Regions from separate parts of the Clostridium sp. YIM B02551 genome, predicted to be linked through region 1. Evidence: a T-box and tRNA genes for the amino acid it is inferred to sense, from the RefSeq annotation. Region 1 holds a T-box; the other holds one or more tRNA genes.
What was found. A T-box is a leader RNA that pairs with one kind of tRNA and senses whether it is charged. The one in region 1 lies ahead of metG (methionine--tRNA ligase), so its partner is inferred to be a tRNA-Met.

Region 1 (3,438 bases):
TGCCTCTCTTTCAATAGAATCTAAATACTCTATAAAGTTTTCATTTGGAGTTCCAGAGACTATTATTGAATCTTGATTAATTAAACATTCACTATAATATATTTTGGTATCTTTTATTATTAATCTATTATTAATAGCTATATTAGATATCAGTTCTAATTCATCTTTAATTAATTTAAATCCAACACATTCATTATAAGTTGCTAAAGTTGTATGAATATTGCTCTCATCATACTTAATACATTTAACTTCTTTATATATTTTTGAAGTAATATTTTTAATATTATTAATTACATTATCAGGATGTCTTAATGCTATAATATATCCACCTTTATTTTCTTGAATATTAGGTTTCAGACCTTCTACTATAACTTTTGATGTATCTCTAAACTCAGAATATATTCTCTCTTCATTCTCTAAAAAGTTACTATAATTCAATTGATTTCTCCTAATTATAAAATACTACCTTACCTTAATAATTCTAAAACCTTATTTGCCCATATAATCAATATTATACCACATAAGAAATGTATATATTTACTTACTGCTGTTCACCAAACTATATTCCTCTTCTTCAATTATCTTCTTATCAAGTCTTTCAAATAATAGTGTGACTTCATCAATTGAAACTCCATACTTAGGCTCAATTGTTTCCCATCTATCTCCAGGAATAGCTAGCCATGCTTTTATCTTTCCTGAAGACTCAGGTAAAAAAGGTGATAATAGGTTTGCTAAATTTGCTATTGAATAAATGCAATTATATATTGTATTACTGCAAACCTCGAAATTATCTTTTACTGTAATCCATGGTGCGTTTTCATCAAAATATTTATTTATACTTCTTATAAATTCAAAAATTTTCTCAAGTGCAACTTTTAAATTTCCTTGTTCAATAAGACTTCCTATAACCTCATATAAATTGTCTATTTCTTCTTTTATATTAATAGATACCTTACCATTAGGAATTTTACTGTCAAAATACTTTTTAGCAAAAACTAAAGTTCTATTGACTAAATTGCCATATGCCCCTAATAATTCACCATTATTACTATTCACAAATTCTCTCCAAGAAAAATCAGTATCTCTTTTTTCTGGTGCATTAATTAAGAAAAAGTATCTTAACGCATCTGAGTTGTAACGTTCTATTATATCTGGTACCCACACAGCCCAGTTATTACTTGTTGATATTTTCTTTCCCTCTAATGTTAAATATTCACTAGATATTATCCTATCAGGCAACTTATTATATCCTATCCCATTTATTAAAGCCGGTAAAATTATAGAATGAAAAGGTATATTATCCTTACCATGTATATAATATGAAGTAGCATTTTCATCCCAAAAATCTTCATATGATTTTTTATTTTCTAATGCCCACTTTTTGCTCATTGTAAGATATCCTAATACAGCATCTATCCATACATAAACCTTTTTATCTCTAAATCCTTGTATAGGTATATCTATTCCTAATGATAAGTCTCTTGATATAGCCCTATCACACAACCCTTCATTTAGGTATCTCTCTGTATTATTTACTGCATTAACTCTCCAATTACTTTGAGTTTTATCTAAGTTTTCTTTAATAGTGTTTTGAAATTTAGATAATGAGAAGTATAACTGTTTTGTATTCTTTACTATTGGTGTACTATTGCATAACTTACATTTTCTATCTGAAAGTTCTAATGGCTCTAGTAAAGCTCCACAATTATCACATTGATCTCCTCTTGCAATTGAATGACATTTGGGACATACTCCTTCAACATATCTATCCGGTAAAAATTGGTTGCAATGCTGACAGTAAATTTGCTCTACTTCCTTTTCATAAATTAATTTTTTATTGTATAGCAATACTATAGCTTCTTGTACCTCTCTCTTATGAAATTCATCATCTGTTCTCCCATAATAATCATAAGAAAAATTTAACCTCTCAAAACACCTTTTAAATTCTGCATGATATTTATCTGCTATGTCCTTTGGCAATACGCCTTCTCTTTTTGCTCTTATTGAAATAGGCGTCCCATGACAATCACTCCCTGAAACATATAATACTTTATCTCCCTTCACCCTATAATATCTTGCTAAAACATCTCCTGGTAATAATGCAGCTATATGGCCTATGTGTAATGAACCATTAGCATATGGCCAAGCTCCTCCAATAAAAATATTCATTTTCTAAATCCTCCTCATATATAATAAAATTTAAATAAAAAAACTCCCGTCCTAAGAAATTAATCTTAGGAACGAGAGCTAAACTTCGTGTTACCATCCTATTTCATGCATACCTTACAATATGCACCTCATCAAGTACGTCATATATATCATATGATTATACTCTATCACCATAACGGGTGAATCCGTTGCAGCCTTAATTCTTATAATAAAAATCTCGGTACACTGCTCCAAGGCCATTTTCACTTTAATATCATTTGCTTCCTCTCACCAATAGAAACTCTCTGTATAAGTATTCTTAAAGTTACTTTCCTCTTCATTGCATTTGTAGTTATTATACTCTTCTTAATTACATTGTCAACGTATTTCTTACAAATTCAGTAAAAAATTATCCACAGCAACCTTTAATCTTATCCACATATTCAGGAATAATTGTGTGTATGTCTCTTGTCACGCGACTAGCACTATTACTATAAAGCTCCCATATCTTTAGCTGCATATACAGAAGGATATTGGGGTTTAAAATTCAACTCATTTTTAATACGGGTTGAATCTGCTGTCAATTCCCATATGTTAGACATAAGCCATCCATTTTCAGTAGGTACTTGCTCTGGTCCTCCTTGAAGTTTATATATTTCGCCTATAGTAATAGGCTTATCATCTGCAACGTTATATATACGACCGCCAACATCTGGGGTGGTTGCAGCAAGCAATAGTGCTTGACTTACATCTTCATGATGTATCATCGATTGCAGCTTTAAAGGATTCCAGTTAATCATGTACGGCAAAATTTCTTCAATATGTGGATCACCATCACCATAAACAAATGCTAATCTCATAATACGAATATCTAGTCCTTGTTCACGATGCAATTTTAATAGAGCTTCTTCTGCAGCAACTTTTGTTTTAGGATATATCAGTTTAGATGGCACAAGAATATCATCTTCTCTGCATGGTCTATTTACATTTATGTCACGATATACATTACCGGTACTTGTAAATACAAATCTTGTAACACCTACTTCTATAGCTGCTTTAGCTAGTATAATAGTTGCATCTAAATTTACTGCTGTAGCTACCTCATCACTAATACCGCCTCGGAATTGAGCAGCTGTATGAATCACTGCATCAACACCTCGTATGATTTCAGTAAGATTATCATTATTTAAAAGATCACCTTCAACTACTTCTGCTCCTTGCTCTTTCAATACAAGTGCCTTCTCAGCATTTCTTACAAGAATACGAACAGAATGCCCGTTCTTAAGTAAA
Region 2 (3,438 bases), on a different contig from region 1:
TTAAAATGAACTTTACTACTTCTGGCGTATGCGCTAAAGAAATCATTTTTGATATTGAAGATAATAAACTTAAGAACGTTTCTTATGTAGGTGGATGTAACGGAAATTTAAAAGGAATTGGAGTTTTAGTTGAAGGCATGGAAGTTAATGATGTAATTTCTAAACTTAAAGGTATGACTTGTAAAGATAAGTCAACATCTTGTCCTGATCAATTGGCAAAAGCTCTTGAAACCTACCTAAGTTCAAAATAATATTTAAACTCCCTCTAAAAGTGATTTAGAGGGAGTCTTTTATTTATATATAATGCATTAAAGAATTTACATGTCACTTACCATGAGATGTAATATGATTTTTGCATTATATATAATTATTGTTATATTCTTTTAATTCTTTTATAAATGTTTTTGTAGCCTTAGAATATATTATTCCTTCAGGTATAATATATGTAAAATCTCTATTATACTCATGATCTAATTCAAAAATCTCTAATTCTCCTTCTGCAGCATCCTTTTCTACTACTAAATAAGATATTAATGTTACTCCTAATCTATTTTTAACAGCTTCTTTAACTGCATAATTACTACCTAATACTATCGTATGCTTTGGCTTTATGTGATTTTGTTCAAGAAACATACTTAAATACTGTTTAGTTCCAGAACCTGGTTCTCTGCTTATCCAAGTTGCATTTTCTAATGAACCATTTTCTTGAAAGTAATTCTTAGGAACAGCTACCACAAGCCTATCCTTTGCAAAGACTCCAGATTTTATATTAGTACTAAAAGGTATTAATCCTTCTACCAATCCTACATCCAACTGTAACTTACTTATTTTTTCGCATATAGACGATGTATTTTCAATAGATATCTCTAAAGATAATTCTGGATATCTTTTATTAAATTCTCCTAAAAACCTCGGAAGGAAGAACTCACCTATGGTTAAACTTGCACCTATTTTAAGTAAACCAGTTACTCTTACTTGTGAATCTATAAATTCTTCTTTAGTTTTCTCTATTATATTTATGATCTTTTTAGCTCGCTCATATAATATGACACCATCTTTTGTTATTATAATATTTTTTTGTTCTTTAGATCTCATAATTAAGGTTGTATTAAAATAACTTTCTAAATTTTTAATATGCACACTTACGCTCGGTTGTGATATAGATATTTCTTTAGCTGCTTTAGTAAAATTCTTTAGTTCTACCACTGCAATAAACGTCTTTAATTCTTCAATCATACTATATTCATCCTTTAATCTTTTATTTCTACTACTAATTAAATTTTATATCAAAAAAAATAATTATGAAATTGTATTTTATATTTATAAACATTATAAAAAATGGAGAGACTATTTTATGAGGTGATTTTTGTGTATAGTAACGTCGGAGTAAATTTAAATAAGGAATTGACATATTTGTCAAAAAGAAAAAGAATACCTAGATCAAAACATGCTAATACTAACTACTGTTGTGAGGAAAGTTTACTTGAAACTTTAGAAAACAAATATTCTAATGATATGGCAAACATTGTAGATTTTATTAAAGATAAAGCTAAAACTTTCAAGTCATCATTTAGCAATAGTAACAACAATGCTAAAAATACTCAATCCCATATAGAATGTTGTAGCTCTAAGAGTAAAATGGATATGAAGAACATGGCATTAATGGGCATAGGCGCTTTAGCAGTAGTTTATGGTATAAAAGCCTTAGCTAGACACAGATAAATAGACGCAATTTTCAGAAAGTTTGTTGAATAAATCTAAGGTTTGTGCTATAATATATGCAAGAAGTAATTTTGCTTCTTGCAACTCCTTACACAAGGAAGTTTAGTTAAGTTAATTAATTTAAAAGTTAATTATATGCCTAGTAAGATATAATCTGGATGTAAATAGCATATATAGGGCTGATATATACCTTTAATGATTATATCTAGTAGGCAATTTTTACCATTGACTTATGTTAGCAAGTAGCCTATACTTGCTATGTAGCTTAGAGAAATCTAAAGTTATTAATATCGCGGGATGGAGCAGTTGGTAGCTCGTCGGGCTCATAACCCGAAGGTCGTAGGTTCAAGTCCTGCTCCCGCAACCATAAAAAGAATCCTAATTTTAATTAGGATTCTTTTTCTTTACTAAAAATTAATAAAATCCAGCTATTAAACTGGATTTTATCTTGATATAGCTCTTAGCTAAAATAAATTTACTATAGTATCAAATATATCTTTTGACGCTTTTATTTGATTTTCATTTCCTACAACAGTTATTGAATTATCTTTTATTGCTTCTCCTATAACTTTATAGTAGTCTTTTATTTGTTTTTCACTTGTCTTTAGTATTTCTTCTCGTTCCTTATTTAACTCTTCATAAGTTACTCCTGCAAAATAATCTGATACTGCTTTATCCGCCTTAGAATCTGGATTTGATGGAATATCTAGCTTACTTATAGTCCCTATAATATATTTCACCATATCTTCATCAGTTGCATTGAAAGATTTCAAATACTCTACGGTTTTCTTATATGCATCAAATGTCTTATCTATGTTAGGATCTCTATAAGAGCTAAAATATATGAAGCCATCCTTACTTAAGTTGATTCTTACACCATAAGCTCCACCTTCAACTCTAACTTTGTTCCATAGATAATCAAAGTTAAGTATAGTGTTTAGTACCCTCATAGAACCTGAATAAGAAAATCCCTTATTTAAATAACTTCCACCAAGAACAACATAATTTACATTGCTTTGAGTTAATAATCCTTCATTTAACTTCTTAAGTGGATAATCATAATCTTTTAGATAAACACCTTCTTTATTCAATCCATCTATTAGTATATCTATATTTTCTTCTAATAATGATAACTTACTTTCTTCTTCTGTAAATGAAATAGTTAAATTATTTATGTTGAATATTTTTCTAGATACACTCTCTAGCTTTTCTTTAACTTCCTTTGGATTTTCTTCTAATGCTTTTTGAATATCACATAGAAAATTATATAGTCCAAGTCCGCCTATAAGATCTTCAAAATATCCCCTCTTAGAGATATATCCTATAGCTCTTAAGGCACCAATTACATTTCCTGAGGCAACCATTGCCATTTGATATCTTGATCTTAAATCTCTAACTATTTGTAATATTCTATTTGTGTCTTCAAAAGAAGTTTCGATAGCCACTTCTTTCATTAATTTAACTAACTCACCAATTTTTGAACTTAGAGCTTTACCTGCCATAGTGAATACAGGCGTGAAGTCTTCCATATTTCCTTTTTTATAAAAGCTTCTTGTAGAATAAGATATTCCTCCTGTACTCATATTTATATCATTAGTTAATTCTTCATAAGTTTTTGTCTTAGTATTTATCTTTCCTAAAAGAAATGATAGTAAAGCCATATATTGAGCATCTTCTTTTTCTATAGTTCTCCCATCAAATATCAATTTAACGTAT

Region 2: it encodes a tRNA-Met, which carries the amino acid that the T-box ahead of metG (methionine--tRNA ligase) is inferred to sense. The anticodon was not compared.

What each region holds. Positions count from the first base shown of each region.
Region 1 is NZ_JAKGTF010000010.1:189,726-193,163, forward strand. Features, by position in the region: gene L1S47_RS13640 (hypothetical protein) at 1-438, opposite strand, end outside; gene metG (methionine--tRNA ligase) at 538-2,169, opposite strand; T-box leader at 2,234-2,498, opposite strand; gene L1S47_RS13650 (NAD(P)-dependent oxidoreductase) at 2,640-3,438, opposite strand, start outside.
Region 2 is NZ_JAKGTF010000008.1:67,981-71,418, reverse strand. Features, by position in the region: gene L1S47_RS10870 (TIGR03905 family TSCPD domain-containing protein) at 6-251, shown strand; gene L1S47_RS10865 (LysR substrate-binding domain-containing protein) at 358-1,236, opposite strand; gene L1S47_RS10860 (hypothetical protein) at 1,369-1,722, shown strand; tRNA gene L1S47_RS10855 (tRNA-Met) at 2,014-2,089, shown strand; gene L1S47_RS10850 (insulinase family protein) at 2,187-3,438, opposite strand, start outside.